DNA from 4 places in the Yersinia sp. KBS0713 genome. Region 4 is predicted to be linked to each of the others. Evidence: predicted binding sites of a transcription regulator. Region 4 holds the regulator's gene; each other region holds the start of a gene.

Region 1 (7,755 bases), 1.8 Mb from region 4:
GTGCCATGTTAAGCGCTTCAATGGATTCCATATCCAAATGGTTGGTTGGCTCATCCATTACCAGAATGTTAGGCCGCTGCATCATCAACTTACCAAATAACATCCGCCCTTTCTCACCACCAGACAAGACCTGTACTTTCTTCTTGATATCATCCTGGCTAAACAGTAAACGGCCCAGCACACTGCGCACAGCCTGCTCGTCATCTTTTTCCTGTTTCCACTGACTCATCCAGTCAAATACCGTCAGATCGATCTCAAAATCGCTGGCGTGATCCTGCGCGTAGTAACCTATCTTACTGTTTTCAGACCATTTTACGCTGCCAGAATCTGGCTCATAATCCCCTACCAAGGTTTTCAGCAAAGTAGATTTACCGATACCATTTGGCCCGAGGATAGCCACTTTCTCACCCACTTCCAGACGCAGATCCAGTTTTTTAAACAGTGGGCCGTTATCAAAACCTTTCGTCAGCAATTCAACTTCCAGCGCATTGCGGAACAACTTTTTATCCTGATCAAAGCGGATAAACGGGTTCTGACGGCTAGAAGCTTTTACTTCATCAAGCTGAATTTTATCAATCTGGCGGGCGCGCGAAGTGGCCTGCTTGGATTTAGAGGCGTTGGCACTAAAGCGACTTACAAAGGATTGCAGCTCAGAGATCTGGGCTTTTTTCTTGGCGTTATCAGAGAGCAGACGATCGCGAGCTTGAGTCGCAGCCGTCATGTATTCATCATAGTTACCCGGATAAACACGCAATTCGCCGTAATCCAGATCCGCCATGTGGGTGCACACCATGTTCAGGAAGTGACGGTCATGGGAAATAATGATCATGGTGCTGCTACGTTCGTTCAGCACTTGTTCCAACCAGCGGATAGTATCGATATCCAGGTTGTTGGTAGGTTCGTCGAGTAACAAGATTTCTGGGTCTGAGAACAGGGCCTGCGCCAACAAGACACGCAATTTGAAGCCGGGAGCGATTTCGCTCATCAAACCATAATGTTGCTCAACCGGAATACCGACACCGAGCAGCAATTCACCGGCACGGGCTTCTGCGCTGTAACCATCCATTTCACCATAGGCAACTTCCAGATCAGCCACTTTATAGCCGTCTGCTTCACTCATTTCAGGCATGGCGTAAATGCGGTCGCGCTCTTCTTTTACTTCCCACAATTCGCCGTGACCCATAATAACGGTGTCCAGCACTGTGTTGTTTTCAAAGGCGAATTGGTCCTGACGCAATTTACCCAAGCGCTCATTTGGGTCAAGGAATACGTTGCCGCCGCTTGGTGCCAGATCACCACCAAGGATTTTCATGAATGTGGATTTACCACACCCATTAGCGCCAATCAGGCCATAGCGATTACCGCCACCGAATTTTACTGAAATGTTCTCAAACAGCGGCTTGCTGCCGAATTGCATGGTGATATTGTTAGTACTTAGCACAGAGCTCGCTCTCGATTGGATTACTGAATAGGGATATTCAAGAATTATAGAAAATGTGATTCGGCGCGCATTATGCCACAAGATGGCAAGAGTATCGCCTGCAGTTTTGCACGAAATCTCAGCAGGGGGGATAAATCCGAAGATGAACCACGGTTTTAGCCGAGGTTGTTGCGAACTATCTACAGTAAAAAGAGGCGAAAACGCCCCTAAAGTCACCTCAATGGAGACCTAAGCTATCAGTGCTATGCCCCATCAATACATTGCAATGCGCGCTGCTTATCCAGCAAAAAAGGTCGCAAATAGCCCACCGCATTCGACATCGGTAACACCTCTTCGCTGAGACGAATATTCAGCACATGACAAATATAGTGACGCCGATGCACTATTCTTTGCCAAACCTCTGGGTAATGGGTCGCAAGGTCATGACGCAGTTGTTGATCCGCCAGCGCAATACACTCCTCAGCACTCACGCCGGCATAACCTTTTACCGCAGGAATAATATCAATTTGGAATAGCATACCACTGCTGATTATCTCTTCCGAATCACTATAAATAGGTGAACACAACCACTCTTCATCAGCCACTAAATGACCGGGATTTAATGACCAGTGATATTGCGATTTAGGGAGTACTGCCTCAACGAGCGAATAGATCTCTTTGCCCAACATGCCAATACGAATATTTTCTAACCAGGCCACTACAGTGGTGTAATAAGGGATTGCGACTCTATCGAGATAATCCCTTTCCGCTAAAGGCAGTTCATCTGCGTGATGGACAGCATAACCAGTTCGGCTACTCAGGCCGCCTTTAAACCCAGTGGTCAATGAAATCTTATCGCCAAGTTGCACCGCTTTATCTCCGGGATACAAATTAGCTTGTTCAAAACGAGCACCCGTCGCTGCAATCATCACCACGGTATTCGGTTGCCCTTCGTCAGCAAGATAACTGCCCAGCTGTTTTTCTGTTTTACCAATCTCTACCGCAGCCAGTGCCTTAAGAATACAATTAGATGCCAGATTCGCCCCATATTCATAATGAGCCAATTCATTAGCATTATTGGTGACTCTGGCCGCTGTATCACTGCCAATAAAAAGCGCGGTAGCATTAATCACCGCCGTGGTTGGTGAAACGGATTGCTTAATCGCATCCACAATAAAATAGGGAAGATCAAACAGCTGGCTATTATCGTCCCGTTTGCTGGTAAAGAGTTTCCATCCCGCCACCCCGACCTTTTTAGCTTGCTTAATACCGGTATCAGCCAATAACTCAACCAATGTTTTGCTGTTTTCCATTGGCTGATTTGGCAAAGAGAAATAGGGAACATGAATTCCGATATTCTCCACTCTGGCATATTGCGATAACTTTAAATTCTCGTTGCCCAGTAATAAATAAGTCTCCCCTGAGACATGCAGCACCATCGCTGCTTCTTCAAAGCGGGGGATAAACCCGGCAAGATACTCAAAGTTGCCACCATGCTCTTTGTCAGCATAAACGAATAGGTAATCGAGATCAGCCCGCACCATATTGCTGATAATTTTGGCTTTACGAGCAGCAATGGTGCTATCACTAATTGCGACCTTGGATACAGCGTTAAATCTTGATGGTGCGTCAATAGAGTTAAGTTTTACCTGGCGCTTAACAATCATCTTTTCCATAACCATCATGATCCTCGTTAGTTAATTTAAAATCAGCTGCCCGGTTATCTCCTTTGCGCTATAACCACTTAGCATCGCGGGTAAAGGAGATAGTTAACCAGCGATGGGGGCCGGACTCACCAATTGCATGGGAGATTTCATCACGTATTTTGTCAAAATAAGGTACACCACTATTTTCCATTTCAGGCGGTATAACAACATGAATTTCAACAAATAAGCCTCGACCAATACGAGTGGCGTAATGTGAATAGTCAATAAATTTATATTTCGCCATCAGCTCATCCATTAAGTTTTCCATGGACGAATCTAACGTATCTGGTGTCATTTGTAATACTTCGCGCACTGCCGCAATCACCGTTTTTATCGGAACAGGTATCAGTATCAAGGTTAACAGTGCTAATACGCTGGGGTCGGTATAAACAATTAAGTGCTCATAACGGGTGCCTTCCATGCTCCAGGAGAGTAAAAAGGCCACCAATAAAGCAGAACTAATGCAAGCTGACATCAGCCAGCTCTTGGTATCCAGCGCTATTAGCTCAGACTTAACGCGCTTATTCAAACGATGCTGTTTTAAGAAGATGGTGAAACAGAAAATGCTAACAACCAGAGCATAAACAATCGCCCAGCCGAGTTCTAACTCTCGACCACCATCAATAATACCTTTAATAGCATTAACAAATGCATACAGACAGAGGAAAGCCAATAAGCTGCCATTAAAAGCCAATACCAGCGGCTCTACATGCCAGAAACCATATTGAAAACGCCGGCTATTCGGTTGGCCTAGCAGTCGTGAAACCAATAAGGATAAACTGCACATGCCGGCATCTAAGGCGGAGAACATGCCATCAAAAATAATCGACATCGAACCACAAACAATACCGAAAACAATCCCCATGGTGGCAATAATCAAAGTACAAAAAATCGATCGCCGTAAAATCTGCTGTTCAAGTTTAGTGTCATGTAGCATAAGTGGAGCCTGCTCATTGAGTGTCGTCATGATTACAACCTACTGTTTATTATAATCTATTACTTTTATTTTAATGCAGCTTGATATGTGAATCACGATAAGAGCAGTGAAGGTAAATCAGAGCTAATAGTAGTTTGTCATATTATTCTATTTTTACCAGTAAATTAGTCTGCCATTTTCAACATGAGATCTTGTTAATCCCTTGTTTTTATTTATTTTAACTTTTATGCTTTTTGTTATCAGCGATTTTATGCCGTCAACTCTCATGCTGATAGCCTTAATAAAGGTTTCATTTTCATCTTTATCCTAGAGCCACCAGCCAGTAGTTCTTTATACTTAAAGTCTAATAACAGAGTTCATTAATTCTAATAACATACCTATCGGATTAGAAAAATAATTAGCACCAGTAAATGAGTAGAAGTTGTTATTCGTCAAGAATGCTATTTCTGCATGTAGATATTATCCAAGGTTTCGGTAATACCCGCTTCGGGGGAAATATGGCGACTAAGCTTAATATTCTATTAGTACATGGTGCCTGGGCTGATGGTTCACAATGGCGGCATATTATTCCAGCACTGCATGCCATGGGTCACCGGGTGATTGCCATTCAAAATCCGCTAACTTCATTGGCAGATGATGTAGAGTGTACTATTAAGCTAACTACCGCATTATATGGCCCAACACTATTAGTTGGCCACTCTTATGGCGGCATGGTGATTACTCAGGTCGGGCATCTGCAAAATGTGGTTGGGATGGTCTATCTCGCTGCTTTCGCTCCCGATGCCGGTGAAAGCTTATCCAGCCTCTTTGCCTTACGTAAACCCCCCATTGGCGCTGCTTACATTCGCCCCGATGATAATGGTTTTTTGTGGATCGACACTGATAGGTTCCATGAAAACATGTGTCAGGATATTGATGAAAACGAAGCATTGGTGATGGCTTTGGTGCAAAAACCCTTAGCAGCACGTGCTTTTACTGATAAATCTGCCCAGCCAGCCTGGCGGGTGAAGCCTTGCTGGTATCAGGTTTCGACCGAAGACCGGATGTTGCCGGTAGAAACACAGCGCGGATTTGCCGAACGAATTCAGGCACAAATTGTGATTGAATTGCCTGCCAGTCACGCCTCACATATCTCTCATCCACAGCAGATCATTGACCTGATTGCCGCTGCGGCAAACGCCGTGAGATAATCTTTGCGCTGAACCTCATACTGAAATGAGTGCGGGTGCAAGGACAAAACGCATCACTGCCCCATGCCAATAGACGCAAAAAATCCGCCCGAGAGCGGATTTTTATCAAACACAGCATTTCAACATTAAAGCTGGATGCTGATACTCCTAAGCAGTTGCTTAGAAAGTATAACCTACGCCAGCAACCCAAGTACCAACATCAACATTGCGGATACGGCTCTGCTCGTAAGAGACGTCCAAAGCAACGTTTTGGATTGGGTTGAACTGCATACCTGCACCATAGGTGAAGCCGTAATCGCTGGTGCTGTTTTTGTCGTTAGCAGAAGTTGGGAAATTCTGGCTGAAACGGCCATAACCCACACCAACCAGGCCATAGATGCTAGCCCAATCATTGATACGGTAAGCTGGACCAGCGGTGATCGCGTTATATTGCGCTTTGTTGTAAACAGAGGCGCTGTCACCGAAGCTGCTTTTTTCAGTGTGAGTGAAAGAAGTGATGTAGCCCAGTTGGGAATCGCTCCACTCATAACGGTATTTCAGGTTGAAACCTGAAGATTTGTTAGCAACACCTTGGTAATCGCTCTGGGCATAACCACCAGAAACGGTGCTTTGACCTGCAAAAGCTGAACCTGCAGATACTGCTAATACACAAGCTGCTACCGCTGAAAGACATGTAATTTTAATCATAACCACCTCGAAAGACGCAAATTTTTAGATGAAACAAGAACACCATGAAATTATAACAACAAATAGTAGGAAACTCTGCTTACTAATGATTGTCTAATCATTTATTTGGTGTAACAAACAATTTCAAGTATCTTCCATCTTACTAATACGCTTACGATTTTGCCCTATTCTACACCTTTATGTGACAGCCATCACCAAAAGCCATTTCAGACGACTCTTAATTTTCAAGCTCAAATAAGCAGCAAAAATAGCGTTAAAAAACAACAAGCGCAGAAATAATTATTTTTTTATCGCTTTTGGCGAGGTGTTGGTGATTTTCAAACACTCTGCTGACATTTCATTTACACTGCCAATGACTGATACCTAATACTTTTCTTTGAGGCTCAAAAGGATGTCTTTGTCTCCTCCATCTAAACATTCACTCCCGCTGCTCCCTATTTTCTTGCTGGTGATCGCCATGATCTCAATCCAGAGTGGCGCATCGCTAGCGAAAAGTTTGTTCCCGCTGGTTGGCGCTCAGGGGATAACCTCGCTGCGACTCGGCATCGGCACACTGATTCTATTTGTTATTTTTAAGCCCTGGCGGATGCGGTTTGAAGCCGGTAGCCGTTTGCCCCTGCTGGTCTATGGCGTGACACTCGGTGGAATGAACTTTCTGTTTTACCTGTCACTGAAAACAGTGCCACTGGGCATTGCTGTCGCGTTAGAATTCACCGGCCCTTTGGCCCTGGCGATGCTCTCCTCTCGCCGGCCGGTAGATTTTATCTGGGTAGGATTAGCCGTTCTGGGCCTCTGGTTCCTGCTACCACTAGGGCATAACGTCGGCACCATCGACCTATTCGGCGCCGCATGTGCACTGGGTGCGGGTGCCTGCTGGGCGCTCTATATTATTTCCGGGCAGAAAGCGGGCGGCGATCATGGACCGGGGACTGTTGCTATTGGCTCGCTAATCGCAGCACTGGTTTTCTGCCCCATTGGTGTGGCGTATAACGGCATGGCGCTGTTCGACCCCGCCATTTTGCCAATTGCCTTGGCCGTCGCCATTTTGTCCACCGCACTGCCCTACTCACTTGAAATGGTTGCGCTAACCAATCTCCCTACTCGCACATTCGGCACATTAATGAGTCTGGAACCTGCATTGGCGGCAATTTCAGGATTAGTGTTCTTAAACGAGCATCTGACATTGATTCAATGGATGGCACTGGCATCAATCATCTGTGCCTCTATAGGCGCAACACTGACTATCAGACCCAAGCCACAGCTTGATAACATTACCTGAGAAGGGGCATAAGGTGGAGATTAGAGCTGCAACAACCGCAGATTTTGCTGAAATTTGGCCACTATTTCAGGCCGTGGTGAGTGGCGGGGATACCTATGTATTCAGCCCCGAGACACCGGAACAAGATGCCTACGACTACTGGTTTGGTGCGGGTGTCCGCTGTTTTGTCGCAGTACATCAGCAGCGTATTGTGGGGATGTATAAACTCATCAATAACCAGCGCGATTTAGGTGCCCATGTGGCGAATGCTTCATTTATGGTTGACGGGCAAGCGCGTGGCTTGGGGGTCGGCAAAGCACTCGGCCTTCATTGCATTGAGCAGGCGACTGCGCTGGGCTACCGGGCAATGCAGTTTAACTTTGTCGTCAGCACCAATACTCTGGCCGTCGCGTTATGGCAAAAACTAGGTTTTAAGATTATTGCCACCCTGCCAAAAGCCTTTAACCACCGCCAACTCGGTTATGTCGATGCCTATGTGATGCATCGGGTATTGGAAGCAAACCCGCACTAATTGCCCTTGTTACCCCCCAATATTA
Region 2 (7,755 bases), 1.7 Mb from region 4:
CGCGTTGGATAGCGCTGTTCGCGATGGGGCTGACATTGGTGCTCTCCCTGCTATTGTGGGGGCAGGGCAACTATTCGCTGGTTAATCCAGCGGGTATCCCGCAGTGGCAGTCGGAGTTCACCCTGCCGTGGATCCCACGGTTCGGCATTGAGTTCCATCTGGCACTGGATGGCCTATCACTGCTGATGGTGGTGCTGACGGGGCTGCTCGGTGCTTTGGCTATCCTCTGTTCGTGGCGTGAAATTCAGCGCAATCAGGGCTTCTTCTACCTGAATCTATTGTGGATCCTGGGTGGGGTTATCGGCGTGTTCCTCGCCATCGACATGTTCCTATTCTTCTTCTTCTGGGAGATGATGTTGGTGCCGATGTACTTCCTGATCGCCTTGTGGGGCCACAAAGCATCAGACGGTAAAACTCGCATCGCGGCGGCAACCAAGTTCTTCATCTATACCCAAGCCAGCGGCCTGATTATGTTGATTGCCATTCTGGGGCTGGTGTTTGTGCACTACAAAGCCACGGGTGTCTGGACATTCAACTACGAAAATCTGCTGAAAACGCCGATGTCCCATAATGTGGAATATCTGCTGATGCTGGGCTTCTTTATCGCCTTCGCGGTCAAAATGCCGGTAGTACCACTGCATGGCTGGTTGCCTGATGCGCACAGTCAGGCCCCAACAGCGGGTTCTGTTGACTTAGCCGGGATTTTGCTGAAAACGGCGGCCTACGGTTTGCTGCGTTTCAGCTTGCCACTGTTCCCGAATGCATCCGCTGAGTTCGCGCCGATTGCCATGTGGTTAGGTGTTGTCGGCATCTTCTACGGTGCATGGATGGCCTTCTGCCAGACCGACATCAAGCGCCTGATTGCTTACACCAGCGTGTCACACATGGGCTTTGTGTTGATTGCCATCTACACCGGCAGTCAACTGGCCTATCAGGGGGCGGTTATCCAGATGATTGCTCACGGCCTATCAGCCGCCGGTATGTTCATCATCTGCGGCCAGTTGTATGAGCGCCTGCATACCCGTGATATGCGCCAGATGGGCGGCCTGTGGGGGCGGATTAAATATTTGCCAGCACTGTCGCTGTTCTTCGCGGTGGCCACCCTGGGGATGCCGGGTACTGGTAACTTCGTCGGCGAATTTATGATTCTGTTCGGCAGCTTCCAGGTCGTTCCGGTGATCACCGTGATCTCTACTTTTGGGCTGGTTTTTGCTTCGGTTTACGCGCTTATCATGATGCAACGTGCCTATTACGGTGCGCCAAAATCAGAAGAGGCGTTACCGGGTATGAGTGCAAGGGAACTCTCTATCATCCTGCTGTTAGTGGTGTTGCTGGTGCTGCTCGGGGTTTACCCGCAGCCGATTCTCGACACCTCCCATGCTGCGATGAGCAATGTACAGCAGTGGTTCAATGCTTCATCAATTACAACTACAAGGCCGTAATTCGCCATGACAATAACTCCTCAACAACTGATCGCAATGCTACCGCTGTTGATCGTCGGATTGACGGTGGTGGTTGTGATGCTCTCCATTGCGTGGCGACGCGATCACTTTATCAACGCCACCCTGACGGTCATCGGGCTAAACCTGGCGCTGCTCTCCCTCTATTTCGTCGGGCAGGTAGGGCCAATGGATGTCACTCCGCTGATGCGGGTTGACGGCTATGCCATGTTCTATACCGGGTTGGTGATTGTTGCCAGTCTGGCGACCAGCACCTTTGCCTATCCGTGGCTAAATGGCTATCCGGATAACCGCGAAGAGTTCTACCTGCTGGTGCTAATTGCCACCATGGGGGGCATTCTGCTGGCGAGTGCTAACCATTTGGCGTCGCTATTTTTGGGTATTGAGCTTATCTCGCTGCCGCTGTTTGGGCTGATTGGTTATGCCTATCGCCAGAAGCGTTCACTGGAAGCCAGCATCAAATATATGCTGCTCTCTGCGGCGGCGTCGTCATTCCTGCTGTTTGGTATGGCGCTGCTGTATGCGGAATCCGGTAGCTTGTCTTTCGCCGGTTTGGGCAAGAGCCTGAGTGACTCCACTATCCACCAGCCGCTGATCCTGGCAGGCCTCGGGATGATGATTGTTGGTCTTGGCTTTAAGCTATCACTGGTGCCGTTCCAACTCTGGACGCCAGATGTTTATCAGGGTGCACCTGCTCCGGTATCCACCTTCCTGGCCACCGCCAGCAAGATTGCCATCTTTGCGGTGGTGATGCGCCTGTTCCTGTATGCGCCAGCCGCCGACAGTGAAGCGGTGCGCTTAGTGCTCTCCTTGATTGCCGTGGCGTCGATTCTGTTTGGTAACTTGATGGCAATCAGCCAGACCAACATCAAGCGCCTGCTGGGTTACTCCTCTATCGCGCACCTTGGCTACTTGCTGATTGCGCTGGTGGCGGTGCAGACCCATCAGCTGGCACTGGAAACCGTCGGCGTCTATCTGGCCGGTTACCTGTTCAGCAGCCTGGGTGCCTTTGGTGTCGTCAGCCTGATGTCCAGCCCGTACAAAGGCCCGGATGCGGAGTCCCTGTTCTCTTATCGCGGGTTGTTCTGGCATAAGCCCATTCTCTCTGCGGTGATGACGGTGATGATGCTGTCACTGGCGGGTATCCCCATGACACTGGGCTTTATCGGCAAATTCTTCGTGGTGGCAATGGGTGTCAGCGCCAACCTGTGGTGGTTGACCGGTGCCGTGGTTTTGGGCAGTGCCATTGGTCTGTACTACTATCTGCGCGTGACGGTGAGTTTGTACCTCAGTGCGCCGGAAAAATTGGTGCGTGATACACCAAACAACTGGGCATTGACTGCCGGTGGTGTGGTGGTGCTGATTTCCGCGATTTTGGTGCTGTTCCTGGGTATCTACCCGCAGCCATTGATTTCGCTGGTGCAGTTGGCGCAACCGCTAATGTAACCATCGTTAACTCGGTAATTCCAACCCCCTGTCAGCAAAACTGGCAGGGGGTTTTGTTTTATATGGGTTTCTAAGTTGATAAAAGGTGAAATAAACAATAGAGCAATCCGTGTTCTATTTTTCTGTATTCATTGGTGATTTAAGTCACGTTTTTGATGAAACTATAGTAATAACTTGGTTGTTAATGTGATCTGAGTTGATAAAAAAGGTATGAATTCAGGTAAACTGCGCGACTTTCACTCAATACACGTTTCGTTTAACACTTTCGCGCAGGTAAATGCTGATGAACATTATTCTGATGATTGCCATTACCACCGGCATCCTCTCAGGTATCTGGGGTTGGGTTGCGGTCAGCCTGGGGCTTATCAGTTGGGCCGGTTTTCTGGGCTGTACCGCCTATTTCGCCTGTCCACAAGGTGGCTTGAAAGGGTTGCTGATTACCTTGTTAACCTGCCTGAGTGGGGTATTTTGGGCGATGATGATTATTCAGGGTAGTGCTTTGCAGCCAGAGTGGGCGATCCTCGGCTATGTGCTGACCGGTATGGTGGCGTTTTTGATGTGCATTCAGGCTTGCCAACAGTGGCTATCTTTCGTCCCCGGCACCTTTATCGGTGCTTGCGCGACCTTTGCCGGTAATGGCAATTGGAAGTTAGTGACCGCTTCACTGTTGGTTGGCGTGGTGTTTGGTTATGGGATGAAGAACAGTGGCTTGTGGCTGGCGGCGAGAAGAGAGCGCCAAGGGCGCAGCTCCTTGGAACCCTCGGTGAGGATAGATGCTGATTAGGGCGGTAGCGAAACTTCCGCCTCCAATCACAACAACACCAAATCAGATAAGGTGATTCGCCACTTTAACCACAATCTTGCGCAGTGGTGCAACTTCCCCCAGCGTCCCCATTGGGCGATGCAACTCGCCGGGGAACAATAGGGCGATATCACCGGGGGCCAGTGTTAACAAGGTTTCTGTACTGATCCCCTCAAACAGACCGAAATCCCGCTCACTATCAAAATCCATGGTCGGGCGCTGGCCTTGAGCAGAGGGCGAAGCACCAATCACCTCGCTACCCTCCAGCAGAATATGAATATCAATATAGTAGCGATGCAATTCAGGTGCCTGTTCATACAGTGGTTTGGATGCCGCAATAATATGATTTAGGTAAATTTCACGCCCCTCAATCTCTTGCTCGCCCGCAGGCAGATTAGCTAAATCCATCTGGCTGATGGTTGCCAATGTCCGGCGGATTGCATCCGGATAGAGCGGGTTATTCACCGCGCTTTTCAGTTCATCAAGTATCATAACTACTCCTCTAGGCTTCGGTGGCCCGCGCTTATGCGCAATGACTCACGCTATTTTCATCTGCCAGCGCGGCAATACAGAGTTCAACCACCCCAGCTACATCAGGCGAAATATCGATTTGGATGACATCTGGTTCGCTGGCCCCAGGGGCTTCCAATGTCGCGAACTGGCTCTTTAACAGGCTCTCTGGCATAAAATGCCCGGCGCGTTGCTGCATTCTGTGCAGCACTAAATCGTAATCACCGGTCAGCCACAAAAAACGGATGCCGTGGTTCCCTTCGCGCAGACGGTCGCGATACTGTTTTTTCAGTGCCGAACAGACCAAAAAACCCACTTCATTCTTTTGTTGCAAGCTATAGGCCACGTCACTTAGCCGCTCCAGCCAGGGGGCGCGGTCTTGATCATTTAGCGGCTGCCCTGATGCCATTTTCTGAATATTGGCGCGGGGATGCAGGTCATCACCATCAATAAATTTGGCGTTAAGGGCCAGCGCCAGCGCCTGACCCACACAGGATTTACCTGTGCCGGAGACACCCATGACAATAATGCATTTACCAGACATATCTTTCCTTTGTGCCTATCAGACTGCGACCAACATGCCGCCATCAACAAACAGTAGATGACCATTAACGAAATCAGAGGCTCTGGATGACAGATACACCGCAGCACCAATCAGCTCTTCCGGGTTCCCCCAGCGGGCCGCTGGCGTACGTTTGCACAACCAATCGGTAAAGGCTTGATCGTCGACTAGCGCTTTTGTCATCTCGGTTTTGAAATAGCCAGGGGCGATACCATTGACCTGAATGTTGTAACGGGCCAGCTCGACACACATACCGCGAGTCAGCATTTTGACCGCGCCTTTAGAGGCGGCATAAGGTGTGATAGTGTCGCGACCTAATTCACTTTGCATGGAGCAAATATTGATAATTTTGCCACGTTGGCGCTTAACCATATAACGGGAGACCGCTTGTGAAACCAAAAATACTGATTTCTGGTTTACGGCAATAACATCATCCCAATCTTTTTCTGGGAATTCAGTAAAAGCATGGCGGCGTTGAATACCGGCATTATTAATTAAAATATCAATAGCGCCAATACTGCTCTCTATTTGTGCGATGGCCTCATTAACTGCATCATGATCAGTTACATTAAAGGCCGCTGCATGAGCAACAAATCCACTAGCACGTAATTCTGCAACGGCTTTTTCTGCCCGCTCGGCGGTGATATCATTAATAATGATTTCCGCACCAAATTCGGCCAACCCTTTTGCCAATAAAAATCCGATGCCTTGTGCTGAACCTGTAATCAATACTTTGCGTTTTTCTAACGAAAATAGATTTTTCATTTTAATTCCTAATGGCGCTAATCAAGCGACATGTAAAATAGATGTCACGAGTGATGACTGCTGAGTGAATACAGTAATAAATTCAATTTCGGCAATAAGATCACAAATAATAAAGTTGTTATTATTCCCTAATATTGCTTTAAGCTGATGGAAATCCAATTAGCGGTATTCCCAATTAAATTGACCGTCTGAAAACATGTCTCTATCAGAACGTTTTCTGCTGTAGCAAACTGTGATGCAGATCACTTTAAATCATGTTACGACAACTTGTTACCGCTTACGTGAGCAATATCGCCTTGAGGATAGAAAAAGAGCGCCGTTAGCAGAGGCTTTGCCCATTTCATTAACAGCTTGCAGATTAACTTATTGATAATAAAATAACTTAATAATGATCAGCATGGTTGTTATGGCATATTTAACCGGTAACATGCTTTTCATTACACCAGCTAACAGTGCATAATCACGTTACCCATCCCGCACCTTTGCTCCAGGTATTTGCCATGAAAAACCAGCGTGTTACGTTACAGGATATCGCGTTACTTGCCGGCGTGACCAAAATGACCGTCAGTCGCTATTTGCGTACGCCGGAAAAAGTGGCAGCAGAAACCGGTGAGCGCATTGCCCAGGTGATGGCTGAAGTTAACTACAGTGCTGATTCTGAAGGGGAAACGGCTGTTAATCAAAAAAGTCCACGGATAGGAATCTTGGTGCCCTCCTTTAATAACCAGATTTTCTCCGATTTATTAGCCGGTATTGAGTCAGTGACGGCCGCAAGTGGTTACCAGACACTGGTGGTTAACTATAACTACAGTAAAGAGCGTGAAGAGGAGCAGATTATTAATCTACTCTCCTGCCAGATTTCCGGCTTAATACTCACGGACTCGGAACATACCTTACGCGCTGATAAATATCTGAATGCTTCAGAAATTCCAATTGCACAAGTGATGGATCTGGAGCCACAATTTAATCGCATCACCGTCGGGTTCAATAATTATCAGGCCGCCTACGATATGACCGCAACACTGCTCGCCAGTGGAAAACAGAATATTGTCTATTTCGGTTCCATGTCTGATATGCGTGATCGCAAGCGTTATCAAGGTTATAGCCAGGCAATGAGTGATGCAGGTTTCACGCCATTACATATTACCCCCAATAAAGTCTCTTCGGTCTCCATTGGGGCCGGGATGTTGGCATTGGCACGACAAATGTATCCGCAGATCGATGCTATTTTCTGTACCAATGATGATATGGCGGTGGGGGTGTTACAAGAGTGCTTAAAATTGGGCATGGCGATACCTGCGGCAATGGCAATTTCCGGTTTTCATGGGTTAGATATTGGTCAGGCAACCACGCCGGTGCTGGCCAGTGTCACCACGCCACGTTTTGAAATGGGTAAAGTTGCCGCTGAGATTTTGATTAAAAAAATTAAGAAAATCCCGACAATTGAACAGGTTGACCTGCATTATCGGATTTCCCTTGGTGGCACTATTTAAGCTTTCAGCCATCTCTGCACGGATGGTCACCCCTCATTTGCTGCTATTGTTTGCTGCAATGGCAGTCACTCACTCCCCATACTCTCCCTTGCTGTTACCTGATTCCCGCCATAACAAATTACCGCAGCTGATAACATTTCAGTAAATGCCTTACATAAATGATTAACGCTCATTTGATTAGCTGAAACAATTCAGCTCGGACAATGATAGCTGGCTCACGTTACCGGTAACATGTTTTCTTAACATGATTTACAGTGACCCACATCACAAAATAAAACATTGAAAACAGGTCTCATAACGACATTCGCTGAATGGCTGCATCATCCGATGATGACCTCTCGCCATTCTGGTTTCTTTGATTTATTGACAGGTCAGGTACTCGTAATGAAAAACAGCACGCAATCCAGCTCGAAACAAGCCGTATTAATCATCGCCCCAGTAATGGACTATCTGACGGAAAAATTGGAACAAAACTTCACTGTTCACAAACTCTTCCAGATGGCGGATCACGCGCAGTTCCTGGCTGAGCAGGGCAAGAATATTAAAGGTATTGTGACCCGTGGTGATATTGGCGTGACCAACGAAGTTCTGGCGTTATTACCTGAAGTGGAGATTATCTCAATCTTCGGTGTCGGAACTGATGCGGTTGATCTGGATTATACCCGTGAGCGCAAAATCATTGTGACCACCACGCCGGGTGTGCTGACAGATGATGTG
Region 3 (7,755 bases), 950 kb from region 4:
CAAAGCGGTAGATGGCGTGAAAAGTGTCAAAAATGATCTGAGCATCAAGCCTTAATTGTTATCCGACTGACGGGTGTTTCGTGGGTTATTGATTAGCCCACGGAATATTAATTAAAACGGTAAGGAGAAGCTTATGTTTCGCTGGGGCATCATATTTCTGATTATTGCATTAATCGCTGCGGCATTAGGTTTTGGTGGGCTGGCGGGCACTGCAGCCTGGGCGGCGAAAGTCGTCTTCGTCGTCGGTATTGTGCTATTTCTCATCAGTTTGTTTACAGGACGTAAGCGCCTTTAGTATGGCGAGAGGGTTACAGCAAAGGTGAAGAAGGGGTATCCTCGACACCTGTTGTAGCCGAATTAAGGATGGATGGTGGGATACAGAATACCTATCACGCTCGGAAATATTGAGCCACTCGCCTATAAACCATATCAACCCGGTAAAATGGCGTTGGTGTGTGAGGGGGGCGGGCAGCGGGGAATTTTTACAGCCGGTGTGCTGGATGAGTTCCAGCGCGCCCGCTTTAACCCTTTTGATCTGATGATCGGCACATCCGCTGGCGCACAAAACCTCTCCGCTTTTATTTGCGGCCAACCCGGCTATGCCCGTCGCGTCATTACCCGTTACACCACAACCGCTAATTTCTTCAATCCATTACGTTTTGTCCGTGGTGGGCACTTAATTGATCTCGATTGGCTGGTGGATATCACTTCACAGCAACTGCCGCTGGCACTCGATCACGCCGAACAGCACCTGATTAATGGGCGCGAATTCTTAATGTGCGCCTGCCGTAGTGATGATTTCGAGCCAACCTATATCGCTCCCACCCGTGAAAGCTGGCTACCGGCGCTTAAAGCCTCCAGTGCCATTCCCGGTTTTTATCGTCAAGGCGTTGATTTGGATGGGATAAGTTATCAGGATGGCGGCATCAGTGATGCAATTCCGGTTGAAGAGGCCTATCGCCGTGGCGCGGATACTATCGTGGTTATCCGTACTGTTCCTTCGCAGGCTTACTGTACCCCGCAATGGATGAAGCGGATGGAGCACCTGCTGAGTGAGAGCAGTTTGCAGCAGCTGGTGCGGATCATGCAACAGCATGAACAGAGCTATCATCGCATTCAGCAATTCATTGAAAAGCCGCCGGGTGACCTGCGGATTTTCGAGATTTTCCCGCCCAAACCCCTCGCCAGTAATGCACTGGGGAGCCGTGTGGCGGCACTGAATCAAGATTACCATTTGGGCCGCCGCTGTGGCCGCTATTTCCTGGCCACTGTTGGGCACTGGCTCTTGCCCCGTGACCGGCAGTATCAAGCTGAAATGGGGGGCGAGAAAACTGCGATCCCTCTCTCCCGCCGTATGATCCAGCCACAAGATATTAACCAGCTAGATGATATGGCTGAGTTGATTGATAGCGATGATTCTTCATTTGATATCATTCAAACGCCAGATATCATCACTCCCGTCGATTCAGTTGCCGTGGCAAATCAACATATTCCACCTCAGATGACCGTGGCAGACAGCGGGCTAATTGTGCCGACCACCACGCACAATAAAAGCAAAAGTAAGCTGTTGGCGGGCGAGATTATTTCGCCTCCGAGCGCGGCAAAAAACAAAGGTGATACGGCCTAATGACACTGATAGCGGGGCCGACGCCCTCATTTATTGATCCCCCCTATTTTGTTGACACCCACTGTCACTTTGACTTTCCACCATTCAGCGGTGAGGAGGTTGCCAGCTTAGCGAGCGCTGCGCAGGCGAATGTCAGGCAACTGATTATCCCTGCTGTGAGTGTGGCTTACTTCCCCCGCATTTTAGCTTTGGCTGAGCGCTATCCGCCGCTGTTTGCCGCACTGGGTATGCACCCGCTCTATATTGCTGAGCATCAGGAGGCAGATTTAGCGGCGCTGGCCTCTTATTTGGCGAATAAACCGGAAAAACTGGTGGCGGTGGGGGAGATTGGTCTGGATCTCTATATGGATGAGCCGCAGTTTCTACGACAATTAGCGCTATTACAGGCTCAGCTTAAGCTGGCTAAACAGCACGATCTCCCGGTTATTTTGCACTCCCGCCGCTCCCATGATCAACTGGCTGCCGCATTGCGCAAAGCTGCATTGCCGCGCACTGGTGTGGTGCATGGTTTTGCTGGCAGCTTAGCGCAAGCGCAGGCATTCATTCGTTTGGGTTATTACATTGGCGTTGGGGGAACCATCACCTATGAGCGGGCGCAGAAAACCCGCAAGGTTATGGCGGCATTACCGCTCTCGGCTCTGTTACTGGAAACTGATGCGCCGGACATGCCATTGGCCGGTTTCCAAGGTCAACCCAATCGACCCGAGCGTGCTGCCCATGTGTTCGCGGCCTTGTGTGAATTGCGCTCAGAAGCGCCGCAAGAGATAGCCACCCATCTGCTGGCGAATAGTCAGCGCTTATTTCGCTTACCCTCTGCTGATAAGCTTTCGCGATAACCCCGTCCCTCGATTGCACATGAAAAGCTAACTAATAATTAGCGTGCCATTTCTTCTATTGTGATTTTTCTGTGACCATCATCACAATAAATATCAAACAGTTGCTCTGAGTTGTGTTTATTTGTGACAGAGATTGTTTGATAGCGCGCGCTTGTCGGTATAATCCCGCCCATATTATTTTCATACAAATCATTAACAGGATGATCTTACATGCTTATGAGCTTGGTCGGGATGGCAGTTCTGATATTAATAGCCGTGCTTCTTTCCAGTAATTTTAGGGCGATTAATATCCGCACTGTGGTGGGGGCATTTATTATTCAGGTGGGCGTCGGGGCACTAGTGTTATATGTGCCGATTGGACGTCGTATCCTGGGCGGGATGTCTGAAGGTGTGGCGAACGTTATCGCTTACGGTAATAGCGGTATTTCATTTATGTTTGGCGGTTTGGTTTCCGACAAAATGTTTGAAGTCTTTGGCGGTGGCGGTTTTATCTTCGCCCTGCGAGTATTGCCGGTTATTGTCTTCTTCTCATCATTGATCGCGGTTTTGTATTATCTCGGCATTATGCAAATTGTGATTAAGGTGTTAGGCGGCGGCTTACAAAAGCTGCTCGGCACCTCACGTACCGAATCCCTCTCCGCGACCGCCAACATTTTTGTTGGGCAAACGGAAGCCCCGCTGGTCGTGCGGCCATATATTGCCACCATGACTCAATCAGAACTGTTTGCTGTGATGTGTGGTGGTTTAGCCTCGGTCGCCGGTTCAGTTTTGGCCGGTTACGCGCAGATGGGGGTGCCGTTGGAATATCTGATCGCCGCCTCCTTTATGGCGGCTCCGGGCGGGCTGCTCTTTGCTAAATTGATGGTGCCAGAAACTGAAAAAACCCGCGATACCGTCGATGCCACCACCCTGATTGCTGAAGATGACCGACCAGCTAACGTGATTGACGCTGCGGCTTCCGGTGCTGCCTCTGGTCTACAACTGGCGCTGAATGTCGGCGCAATGTTGCTGGCTTTCATTGCATTGATTGCATTGCTAAATGGTATTTTGGGCGGAATTGGTGGCTGGTTCGACTACCCGCAACTCTCGCTGGAGCTGATTCTGGGCTGGGTATTCTCCCCAATCGCTTACCTGATTGGTGTGCCGTGGAGTGAAGCAATGGTTGCTGGCTCCTTTATTGGCCAGAAAATCATCGTCAACGAATTCGTGGCATTTATGAATTTCGGTCAATATCTACAGGCGGAAGAGTTAGTTAAAGCGGCAGGCTTGCAGGTGCTTTCTGATCACACGAAAGCGATTATCTCCTTCGCGCTCTGTGGTTTTGCTAACTTGTCATCGGTCGCCATCTTACTCGGTGGGTTGGGCAGCATGGCCCCGAATCGCCGCCATGATATCGCGCGATTTGGTCTGAAAGCGGTTGCCGCAGGGACACTGTCGAATTTGATGAGTGCTACCATCGCCGGCTTCTTCCTGGCCCTGTAATTAGGCTAGCTAACCCTATTTCTGCCCATAAGCTATTCTTGATGCTAGTGGGCATAATAGTGTTGGTAAGCCATAAATCAGGTTATTTTGTGATTCCAATCACATATAATATTGGCGCGTTACAAATTACTATTGATTAGTGTGAAATTGAACACACCTCAGGTGTTGATAACGTGTTCAAATAGCATGATTAACTTTTCTGAGTGAGAGCTGCGAATATTGCGGCAACTTCCAGTAAGAAGAGTATTGCGGTGAGAAGGATCTCAATTGCAACCTAGGGGATTACCCATGGGGCTTTCTTCAAGGAACCAAGTCCGCTCGCCAACGTCTTGAGTTCAAAGCCAGAGATATCAATACACTCTCTGGTTCACTCATAAATAAATGCTCAGTTCTGGCAAGGTGCCGGGGCTGAAATAGTGTTGGAGAGTTTTATGACCGAATTAACCGCCTGCGCGAATCTGCATGATTATGCCAAACGCGCGCTGAGTTTGATGGATTTAACCACCCTGAATGACGACGACACTGATGATAAAGTTATCGCGTTGTGTCGTCAGGCAAAAAGCCCTGCCGGTAATACGGCAGCAATCTGTATTTATCCTCGCTTTATTCCTATTGCGCGTAAAACATTGCGCGAGCAAGGTACACCTGAAATTCGCATTGCGACTGTGACTAACTTCCCACATGGCAATGACGATATTGCCATTGCTCTGGCCGAAACCCGTGCTGCCATTGCTTACGGTGCTAATGAAGTTGATGTGGTGTTCCCTTACCGCGCCTTAATGGCGGGTAATGATAAGGTCGGTTTCGAATTAGTGAAACAGTGCAAAGAAGCTTGCGCTGCCGCAAATGTATTGCTGAAAGTCATTATCGAAACAGGGGAGTTAAAGCAAGAGCATTTGATTCGCCAGGCCTCTGAAATTGCCATCAAAGCAGGCGCTGACTTTATCAAAACCTCCACCGGTAAAGTGCCGGTGAATGCCACATTGGAGAGTGCGGGCATCATGATGCGCACCATCCGCGATTTGGGGGTGGGTAAAACCGTGGGCTTCAAGCCAGCGGGCGGTGTACGCACCGCTGAAGATGCCGCGCAGTTCCTACAACTGGCCGATCAATTGATGGGTGAAGGCTGGGCAGATGCTCGCCACTTCCGCTTTGGGGCGTCCAGTCTGTTAGCCAGCTTATTAACAACTCTGGGTCATCAGAGCGATAGCAAAAGCAGCGGCTATTAACTGTCTGCGCCGATTTGAATTTAGCCAATAACTGAATTTAGCAGATGCACTGCGGGCCAATTTGCTCGCAGTGCGGCTTTCATTCCATAAACAGGGGGATGCCTTGTTTCTCGCACAAGAAATTATTCGTAAAAAACGCGACGGTCAGCCACTAAGCGAAGAAGAAATTCGCTTCTTTATCAATGGTATTCGCGACAATGTGGTTTCCGAAGGGCAGATTGCTGCTTTGGCGATGACCATTTATTTCCATGATATGAGCATGCCTGAACGTGTGGCGCTCACCATGGCGATGCGTGATTCAGGCACGGTACTGAACTGGAAGAGCCTGAATCTCAATGGCCCAATTGTGGATAAACACTCCACGGGCGGTGTAGGCGATGTAACATCACTGATGCTTGGCCCAATGGTCGCCGCCTGTGGTGGTTATGTGCCGATGATTTCAGGCCGTGGTTTGGGGCATACCGGTGGCACACTGGATAAACTGGAAGCCATTCCCGGTTTTGATATTTTCCCCGATGACACTGCATTTCGCAAAATCATTCAGGATGTCGGCGTGGCAATTATCGGCCAAACCAGCTCGCTGGCACCGGCGGATAAGCGCTTTTATGCCACCCGTGATATCACCGCGACAGTGGACTCTATTCCGCTAATTACCGCCTCTATTCTGGCTAAGAAACTGGCGGAAGGGTTGGATGCGTTAGTGATGGACGTTAAAGTCGGCTCTGGTGCATTTATGCCAACGTATCAGCTATCCTCTGATTTGGCGCAGGCGATTGTCGGCGTCGCGAATGGTGCTGGTTGCAAAACCACGGCGCTACTGACTGACATGAATCAGGTCTTGGCCTCCAGCGCGGGTAATGGCGTTGAAGTGCGCGAAGCGGTGCGTTTCCTGACTGGCGAGTATCGCAACCCGCGCCTGCTGGAGGTGACCATGGCGCTGTGTGTGGAGATGCTGCTGTCCGGCGGCCTGGCCCAAGATGATGCCGATGCCAGAGCCAAGCTGCAAGCGGTGCTGGATAACGGCAAAGCGGCGGAACTCTTTGGTCGTATGGTGGCGGCGCAAAAAGGCCCAAGTGATTTCGTTGAGCGCTATGACAGTTACTTGCCAGTTGCCATGTTGAGTAAGCCGGTCTTTGCTGAGCGGTCGGGGATTATCACTGCCATGGATACACGTGCATTAGGTATGGCCGTGGTAGCCCTCGGTGGTGGTCGTCGTCGCGCCACAGATGCTATTGATTACAGTGTTGGTTTAACCGATATGGCCCGTTTGGGTACTCATGTTGATGGTCAACTGCCATTAGCCGTGATTCATGCCAATAACGAAGATGATTGGCAGCAGGCGGCAGATGCCGTGCGCACGGCCATTACACTGGGTGACAAAGCAGCGGAAGAGACGCCCGTTATCTATCGCCGTATCACGGAATAATCGCCCCATTTTGATGATCCCCGCCAGGCGGGTGAATCTTTGCAGGAGAGAATAATGAAACGTACATTTATTATGGTTTTAGACTCGTTTGGTATCGGCGCGAGCGCAGATGCTAACAAATTTGGTGACCAAGGGGCGGATACACTGGGCCACATCGCTGAAGCCTGCGCCCGTGGTGAAGCTAACGTGGGTCGTAGCGGCCCATTGACGCTGCCGAACCTGAGCCGTTTAGGGCTGGGTAAAGCGGCGGAAGAGTCGACCGGTAAATTCCCGGTAGGGCTGGATAAAGATGCTGATATCATTGGCGCTTATGGTTATGCCAGTGAGTTATCCTCCGGTAAAGATACGCCATCAGGCCACTGGGAAATTGCCGGTGTGCCGGTCTTATTCGACTGGGGCTACTTCAGCGATGTAGAAAATAGCTTCCCGCAGGAGTTGCTGGATAAGTTAGTCAAACGCGCCAACTTGCCGGGCTATCTGGGTAACTGCCACTCAAGCGGCACGGTTATCCTCGACCAACTGGGCGAAGAGCATATGAAAACCGGCAAGCCGATTTTCTACACCTCAGCTGACTCGGTGTTCCAGATTGCCTGCCATGAAGAGACATTTGGTCTGGATCGCCTGTATGAGCTGTGCGAAATTGCCCGTGAAGAGCTGACCGAGGGCGGCTACAATATTGGCCGCGTGATTGCACGTCCATTCATTGGTGATAAGCCGGGTAACTTCCAGCGCACCGGCAACCGCCATGATTTAGCCGTTGAACCGCCAGCACCGACCATGCTGAAAAAACTGGTGGATGAGAAGGGCGGGGAAGTGGTTTCTATTGGTAAAATCGCCGATATCTACGCCCATGTGGGCATCACGCAAAAAGTGAAAGCCACGGGTCTGGACGCGCTGTTTGACGCCACCATTGAAGAGATGAAAAAAGCGGGTGATAACACCATCGTGTTCACCAACTTTGTTGATTTTGACTCTTCATACGGCCATCGCCGTGATGTTGCTGGCTATGCCGCGGCACTGGAACTGTTTGACCGCCGCCTGCCAGAATTGCTGGCGCTGGTGAAAGAAGATGACATTATGATCCTGACCGCTGACCACGGCTGTGACCCAACCTGGCCAGGCACCGACCATACCCGTGAGCATATTCCGGTGTTG
Region 4 (7,755 bases):
TTACTGGCTTTGTTCACCTCAATACGTTCATAGGAGAGCTGGGTAATATCAGGGTGTGGGGCCAGCAACAAGCGCAGGATCTGCTGGTAAGCGCTGAGTGCCTGATGGGCATTTTTACGCAGCAACCCGCTCTGCCACTGAGGCCACAGCCATAAGGTGCTGGCAAAGGCCAGCGCACAACCAATTAAGGTATCCAGCAGACGTGGGACTAAAAAGTCAGCGCCATCACCGGTTAATAGCTGCAAGATATACACCGCCGTGATGGTTCGACCAATAACCGCTAGCCCGTAGTTGTTACGTTGCACCAGATAGGCCACCAGTGTGATCAGCAACATAATGCCCAGTGTCACCCCCTCCGGCATCTGTAAATGCAGCAAACCTGCCGCCAACACCAGCCCGATCAGTGTCCCGAGGGCGCGGTGATAGATGCGCACCTTAGTCGCGTTATAGCCGTTTTGTACCACCAACATCACGGTGAGTAAGATCCAATAAGGTTTTGGCAGGTGCATCAAGGCACCAATATAGCTGCCTGCGGCCAGTGTCACCCCCAGTCGTGCGGCAGCGCGCAGCGCACCAGACTTAAATGAGAGGTAACTGATAAGGGCGGGCCAAAATGGCTGCTGTTGCTGGCTGGAGATCAACTCGCGCTCATACAGCGGGCGTCGGTCACTCAGGATCTGGATAACGTGGCTGGTATGGTAGTAGCAAAATTGCGCCACTGGATTATTGGGGTGCTGCTGGGCTATCTCTTCCAGTTCAACCAGCGCATCGCCGGCGGTGAAATTTCGCTTGGCACGGTGGTGATAGAGAATATCATCGGCAATAACGCGCATTTGAGCTGAGATAATCTGCGTATTGCGGCGAAGTACCTCCTCTATCCGACTATGCTCCAGGAGGTCTCGCACTCTATCTGACTGATTCAGCGCCGCAGTAATGTGCTCTTGCAGGTCTAGCGCCATCTGAAATAGCCCCAATAGCCGTTTGCGCTCCGCCTTGGTGGCATTGTTGATTAAGTTAAATTGCTGATAAAGCTGGTTAATTTTGTCCATTATCCCCTGTTGCCGATCAAGCAACGGGGGGAGCGCCTTTTCCGGCTCTACATGCTGGGAGAGTAGGTTGTATTTAGCGTCGCAATAATCTGCCAGTAAATGATAAAGCTGGCTTAGTGGCTCACGGATCGGCTGGTCTCTGCATAACCGGAACCACAGCCAGTTAAAGAGGCCGTACCAGAGTGTTCCGACAGCGCACAACAGGGGTGCTTGCCAGATAGGTGCGCGACCAACCATGCTTAGGCTGAATATTGCGGCGATTAACGCGGCGGGCAACAAGTGGCCATGGAGGGGGCTGATTGCGCCGTTGACACCGAGCACCAGTGCTAGCCCGAGCATGATCCACGGCAAGGGAATGTGCCACAGCAACAGCTGCTGGGTCAGGAAGCTGCTCAGTGTAAAGAGCGCGCCACCAATAATCAGCCGCCGGAAGAAGTGTTGGTGCGGTGTATCCAGCGAGGCAATATTGCAACACGCGGGTATCAGGGAGAACATCAGTCCGAGTCGCAGCTCGCCGATAGCAAAGCCTAGGGCTGCTGGCAGGCAGAGAACTAATGTTTGGCGTAATGCATAGTTTACTTCAGGATGATAAATAACCCGTTGCCACTTCATTTAGGCCCCAGAAATTTATTAATCACAAAAGATTGAGAAAACCGATGCCGAGGGTATCGGCACCGGTTTATAGGGAATTAACGGGTGCCGTAAACGACAATCGTTTTACCGTGTGCGGAGATCAAGTTCTGATCTTCCAGCATTTTTAGTATCCGCCCCACAGTTTCGCGGGAACAGCCAACTATCTGACCAATTTCCTGGCGGGTAATCTTAATCTGCATCCCATCTGGGTGGGTCATGGCATCAGGTTGTTTTGCCAGGTTAAGCAGCGTTTGTGCAATGCGCCCAGTAACATCAAGGAAAGCGAGGTTACCCACTTTCTCGGATGTAATCTGAAGGCGGTTCGCCATTTGTGAAGAGAGGCGCATCAAGATATCTGGATTTACCTGAATCAACTGACGGAATTTTTTGTAAGAAATTTCAGCCACTTCACAGGCGGTTTTTGCTCTAACCCAGGCACTACGCTCTTGGCCTTCTTCAAATAATCCAAGCTCGCCGATGAAATCCCCTTGGTTTAAATAGGAGAGAATCATCTCTTTACCCTCTTCATCTTTAATCAGCACCGCAACGGAGCCTTTCACGATGTAGTAAAGCGTTTCGGCCTTTTCACCTTGGTGAATTAGCGTACTCTTCGATGGGTATTTGTGGATATGGCAATGAGACAGGAACCATTCGAGAGTCGGGTCTGTTTGTGGCTTGCCGAGAACCATTCGCTGTTATCCTCTGTTGTTATCGCTGCCTAACTTAACAGGGCTCAGAGTTCCCTGTACGGCGTGCTTTTAAAATACACTTTCTTTTAGCATATTAATTTGCTCAATTGCCGAAAGGTATAGCCAAGATACGTACTGGATAGAAACCCTTCACTGAGTATTGGGAGCTACCCTATTTAATTCTAGAAACAACACTTTCGGTTCTGTTTGTAGCACAGGATGAGGTCAGTGTCTTGTGTTGTATCGCTTCAGCATGATGAACATCGGGTTACATTGCCAGTTTCTAAATGAAAGGGTAGTCTGGATCAGAAAATTTAACTGGGAGCGAGTGTTATGCAGGCACGTGTAAAGTGGGTTGAGGGGCTGACATTTTTGGGTGAATCGGCGTCAGGACATCAAGTTTTGATGGATGGAAATGCCGGTGATAAAGCACCTAGCCCGATGGAGATGTTGTTGATGTCAGCAGGTGGCTGCAGCGCGATTGATGTGGTCTCTATTTTGCAAAAAGGGCGTAACGATGTGCGCGATTGTGAGGTCACGTTAACCTCTCAGCGTCGCGAAGAAGCACCGCGTCTGTTTACGCAAATCAATTTGCACTTTATCGTCAGCGGTAAGGGGCTTACTGACAAAATTGTTGAGCGTGCGGTTGAGCTGTCAGCAGAGAAATACTGCTCCGTCTCCCTGATGTTGGGTAAAGCGGCGACCATTACCCACAGTTTTGAAATTCGTGAAATTGCCTAGTTAATCAGCACCCTAGTGATGTTCAACGTTCCTGGTGTTGCAGCCAGCATCATCGCAACGCCAGAAACGAAGGAGATTAGCCGATCGTCTTGCCCTCCAGTAGTTGCTGCACTAACGGGGCCATAATCAGCTCCATTGCCAGCCCCATCTTTCCACCCGGCACCACCAATGTATTGATATTAGAGATAAATGACCCTTGCAACATTGCCAGCAAGTAGGGGAAGTCGATCTGGTCCAAACCTCGAAAATGAATGACAACAAAACTTTCATCCAGCGACGGAATGGCTTTAGCCGCAAAAGGGTTGGAGGTATCGACAGTCGGCACGCGCTGGAAGTTAATATGGGTGCGCGAGAACTGTGGCGTAATGTAGTTAATGTAGTCGTCCATTGATCGCACGACAGAATCCATCACCGCTTCACGTGAGTGACCGCGCTCGCCAGTATCGCGCACCAGCTTTTGAATCCACTCCAGATTGACGATAGGCACCACGCCCACCAATAGATCCACGTACTTCGCCACATCATGATGCTCGGTCACGACGCCGCCGTGTAGCCCCTCATAAAACAGCACATCGGTGGGTTCTGGCAGTGGCTCCCATGGCGTGAAGGTTCCCGGGATCTGGTTATAAGGCACCGCTTCATCATAGGTGTGTAAGTACTTACGTGAGCGCCCAGTGCCGTGCTTGCCATATTCCGCTGCACTTTGCTCCAACTGACCAAAATCATTGGCTTCAGGGCCAAAGTAGCTGATATGCCGACCTTGATCCCGCGCCTTACGGATGGCGGCATCCATTTCAGGGCGGGTATAGCGATGGAAGCTGTCACCTTCAATTTGCGCCGCGCGAATATTCAACTGCTGAAAAATTTTACGAAACGCCAGACTGGTGGTGGTAGTCCCTGCGCCACTTGAGCCGGTAACGGCTATAACCGGATGTTTAGTTGACATATTAGCGGTAACTCCATGGGGTGAGATCCTCAGTGGCCGGGCGGCATTTGCCTGTTCATCTTATCGGTAAAGGTTATTTTTAGGGCAAAGTCTCCGGCTTGTCACCTTGATTTTCATCAAATCTCTTTGTGAGACGGTGAAGATTACGGCTGCTCTTCGGCGTCGGCGCGGAAAGAGCCTCGCGGCATGATATTGATGGTTTCGTGTAACTCAGACCAGACTAAAACCGCGTCACCGCTCAGCAGCTGACGGCGGACATCCTCGACTTTTTGCGCTAATGAGCGCTCATGTTCGCCGTAATCTGTACCTTCACGCAGCACAAAGGTTTCCAGCAGATTATCCAGCGTTTCACCGTCGATCTGCTGCCAGGGAATGATCATGAATGTTGCTCCAGATAGGGGGTGAGCCAGGCGGGAATACGTTGCTCCAGCCACATTTTTGGGTGTTTCAAGGAGCCGCCGACAAAACCGACGTGGCCGCCGTGCTCGGTTAACTGATAATCAATATTGCCCGGCAGTGTATTGATATTGGGAATGACTTCCGCCGTCATAAAGGGGTCATCTTTGGCATGAATGATCAGCAGTGGGATCTTAATCTGCGGCAATAGCGGCAGAGCACTGCAACGGCGATAATAGTCTAGCGCATCATTAAAGCCATGAATTTTAGCGGTGATTACTTCATCGAAATCTCTGACTCGCCGCAATGCTTTCAATTGCGGCAGCCCCAGCGGCAGACTACCGGGGTAACGTAACAGCTTACGGGTGGCGTTTAACTTTAGTTGCCCCAGTAAATAGTGCTGATAGACCCGCGAAAAACCTTGCTCCATGCGGTTGGCACAAGGCTCCAGCATCAGCGGGGCTGAAACTACCACCGCCGCTTGCAGCAGACTCTCCTCTCCTTGCTCCGCCAACTGCCCTTGTTCTGCCAGATAGATCGCCAGCATGTTGCCGCCTAATGAGACTCCTACCGCCGCGGTGGGTGCCTGACCATAGGTCTCCCGCAGCCAGCGCAGAAAGAAGCGCGCATCTTCTGTTTCACCGGAGTGATAAATGCGAGTCTTGCGATTCGGCTCCCCACTGCATCCACGGAAATGCATCACCACTCCCAGCCAGCCTTCGGCCTGCCAGGCGCGCAGCAAGCCATGGGCATAGGGGCTGTAGAAGTTCCCCTCCAGCCCATGGAACAGCACCACACGGGGCTTATGCCGCGCCAGTTCGGGATTTTCACTCCAGGCCAGATCGACAAAATCGCCATCGGGCAACTCCAGCCGCTGCCAAAAAGGCTGCAACTGCACATGACGCCTGACCAACCGGGGCAGCAGCGTTTGTAGATGTGGGTTACTGGCTCCGGCCAGCGGACGAAATAATTCATGCATATAGTGAATGGAAATCATGTTGTTGCTCTTGTGTGATCAATAGCACACTGTTAGCTTCATGGGTATATCGCGCATCATTTTTGGGTGGGAGGCACCCGTCTCATGGAACTGAGTTTATTTCTTTCAATGGTAGGTTTTCTCTGGGTTGCTGCTATTACCCCTGGCCCGAATAATATGTTGCTCACCTCTGCGGGGGCCAATTTTGGTTTTATGCGCTCTATCTGGCTGATGTTAGGCATTATGTTAGGTATGCAGAGCATGTTGCTGCTGGTGGCTTTTGGTGTCGGCGGCCTGATTTTGATCTACCCCTCCATCCACCTGATGCTGAAAATATTGGGTAGCCTCTATCTGCTGTGGCTGGCATGGAAAATTGCCACTTCCGCCTATGAAAAGTTAGAAACCAATGTCGTGCCGCCAAAGCCGCTGCGTTTGTATCAAGGCTGGTTATTGCAGTTCCTCAATCCAAAAGCCTGGCTGATGGGATTAGGCTCAGTCGCCAGCTTCAGCCTAGCTGGCGCGGCCTATAACCACTCTATCGTCATGATTAGCTTGGGTATGTTTATGGTGAATCTGGTGGCGGGCATTATTTGGCTCGGTTTTGGCACTTTGATTGGCCGCTTACTGCGCAGCCGTCGCGCCTGGTTTACCTTTAATATCTCAATGGGCTTACTGACGGCAGCCTGTGTACTGTTGATTTGGCATTGATCGAGCGCTGATTTGGCATTGATCAATCACTGGAGCTAATTGATGGCCTGTAACTATTATCATGTTGATGCATTTGTCGGCGCGGGACTTTCCGGTAACCCTGCAGGTGTCTATTTGCTGAAAAAACCGCTCTCTGCTGAGCAGATGCAACGTATCGCCGCTGAGATTAATCTGCCCGAGACCAGTTTTGTCTGGGATGAGGGGGATAAATCGGCGATCCGCTGGTTTACGCCAGAGCGTGAGGTGGATTTATGTGGTCACGGCACCCTGGCTGCGGCACACGTGATATTTAGCATGGTAAATCCCGGCCTGCATGATATCTGCTTTCGGAGCGCCAGCGGTGATCTGTATGTCACGCGTGATGCCGATAACTTTGGCCGCTTGGCACTGAATTTCCCCGCATTGCCCCCTGAGCAAATCGCGATCCCGGCAGCACTGCAAGCCCTGATCGGTGCTGATATTCAGCAGTTGTGGCAGGCAAAATCTCTGCTAGTGGTGCTGGAAAAAGAGCAACAGCTGCGGCAGTTACAGCCCGATATTGCCGCGCTGATTGCCTATACCGGCCGTGGTGTGATTGTCACCGCGCCCGGTGATGAGGTGGATTTTGTCTCGCGCTACTTTACCCTTAGCAGCAATGAAGATCCGGTGACCGGCTCCGCCCATTGCACCTTGATGCCCTACTGGGTGGCCCGATTGGGCAGGGCGTCACTACATGCCCGCCAGATATCAGCACGAGGCGGTGAGTTATTCTGCACGTTAGCGGGTGATCGCACCCTGATTGCCGGAGATTCCCATATTTTTATCAGTGGTAACATCGCTCTCTAAGTGAGCGCCATAGGCGCTCCTGCACCACCCAATTATCACTAAAAGGAATAAAGAATATTTTTTTATTCCTTTTGTCTGTCAACTCCTTCAGGTAACACTGTCATCTCACAGCGCCGGGTGCGCTTCGGGTCGCAACAACAGCGAATAAGAGAGTTAACTGAGCGGAGTCAACCAATGGCGATAACCTTTTCTACTGCACATCTTACCACCGTAATTCGCGGTTTCTTACGGCCCACTGGCGCATTTCTGGCCCTGTCACTGCTGGCAACCACTGCCCATGCAGTTGATGTCACGGTCGCCTACCAAACCTCGGCTGAGCCGGCCAAAGTTGCTCAGGCGGATAACAGTTTTGCCAGGCTATCCGGGGCTAATGTCGATTGGCGCAAGTTTGATAGCGGCTCTAGTGTCGTCAGGGCGCTGGCCTCCGGTGATGTACAGATTGGTAATATCGGCTCCAGCCCGCTGGCAGTGGCTGCCAGTCAAAATGTGCCGATTGAGGTCTTCCTGCTAGCCTCACAACTGGGTAGCTCGGAAGCGCTGGTGGTGAAAAAAGAGATCAAAACGCCACAAGATTTAATTGGCAAACGCATTGCTGTGCCTTTCATCTCCACCACCCACTACAGCCTGCTGGCGGCCCTGAAACATTGGGGCATCAAGCCGGATCAGGTCACTATCCTCAACTTGCAGCCTCCCGCCATTGCGGCGGCTTGGCAGCGCGGGGATATTGATGGCGCTTATGTTTGGGCACCTGCCGTTAATGAACTCGCGAAAACCGGTACTGTGCTAACTGAT

The links. Region 4 encodes CRP, which controls carbon source genes, mostly activating them, when cyclic AMP is high. Its sites were predicted from a motif close to ATGTGANNNNNNTCACAT; they were not measured.
Region 1: FFE93_RS13975 (ABC-F family ATPase) is a predicted target of CRP. The motif match lies at 1,495-1,512, and genes of this name have one in related genera.
Region 2: idnO (gluconate 5-dehydrogenase) is a predicted target of CRP. The motif match lies at 5,776-5,793, and genes of this name have one in related genera.
Region 3: deoC (deoxyribose-phosphate aldolase) is a predicted target of CRP. The motif match lies at 4,085-4,102, and genes of this name have one in related genera.

What each region holds. Positions count from the first base shown of each region.
Region 1 covers NZ_CP042173.1:2,924,149-2,931,903, forward strand. Annotated here, with positions in the region: gene FFE93_RS13975 (ABC-F family ATPase) at 1-1,441, opposite strand, end outside; gene FFE93_RS13980 (M24 family metallopeptidase) at 1,684-3,096, opposite strand; gene FFE93_RS13985 (cation diffusion facilitator family transporter) at 3,155-4,093, opposite strand; gene FFE93_RS13990 (alpha/beta fold hydrolase) at 4,561-5,253, shown strand; gene ompX (outer membrane protein OmpX) at 5,413-5,940, opposite strand; gene rhtA (threonine/homoserine exporter RhtA) at 6,332-7,219, shown strand; gene FFE93_RS14005 (GNAT family N-acetyltransferase) at 7,233-7,730, shown strand.
Region 2 covers NZ_CP042173.1:3,022,045-3,029,799, reverse strand. Annotated here, with positions in the region: gene nuoM (NADH-quinone oxidoreductase subunit M) at 1-1,442, shown strand, start outside; gene nuoN (NADH-quinone oxidoreductase subunit NuoN) at 1,449-2,906, shown strand; gene FFE93_RS14380 (DUF1097 domain-containing protein) at 3,190-3,690, shown strand; gene FFE93_RS14375 (YhcH/YjgK/YiaL family protein) at 3,733-4,200, opposite strand; gene FFE93_RS14370 (gluconokinase) at 4,232-4,762, opposite strand; gene idnO (gluconate 5-dehydrogenase) at 4,781-5,545, opposite strand; gene FFE93_RS14360 (substrate-binding domain-containing protein) at 6,046-7,038, shown strand; gene FFE93_RS14355 (2-hydroxyacid dehydrogenase) at 7,423-7,755, shown strand, end outside.
Region 3 covers NZ_CP042173.1:3,813,730-3,821,484, reverse strand. Annotated here, with positions in the region: gene osmY (molecular chaperone OsmY) at 1-55, shown strand, start outside; gene FFE93_RS18145 (DUF1328 domain-containing protein) at 134-295, shown strand; gene FFE93_RS18140 (patatin family protein) at 368-1,627, shown strand; gene FFE93_RS18135 (TatD family hydrolase) at 1,627-2,463, shown strand; gene FFE93_RS18130 (NupC/NupG family nucleoside CNT transporter) at 2,674-3,945, shown strand; gene deoC (deoxyribose-phosphate aldolase) at 4,377-5,174, shown strand; gene deoA (thymidine phosphorylase) at 5,278-6,600, shown strand; gene deoB (phosphopentomutase) at 6,655-7,755, shown strand, end outside.
Region 4 covers NZ_CP042173.1:227,391-235,145, forward strand. Annotated here, with positions in the region: gene FFE93_RS00920 (YccS/YhfK family putative transporter) at 1-1,661, opposite strand, end outside; gene crp (cAMP-activated global transcriptional regulator CRP) at 1,739-2,371, opposite strand; gene FFE93_RS00930 (OsmC family protein) at 2,705-3,112, shown strand; gene FFE93_RS00935 (phosphoribulokinase) at 3,189-4,058, opposite strand; gene FFE93_RS00940 (YheU family protein) at 4,202-4,438, opposite strand; gene FFE93_RS00945 (hydrolase) at 4,435-5,433, opposite strand; gene FFE93_RS00950 (LysE family translocator) at 5,536-6,138, shown strand; gene FFE93_RS00955 (PhzF family phenazine biosynthesis protein) at 6,181-6,963, shown strand; gene tauA (taurine ABC transporter substrate-binding protein) at 7,138-7,755, shown strand, end outside.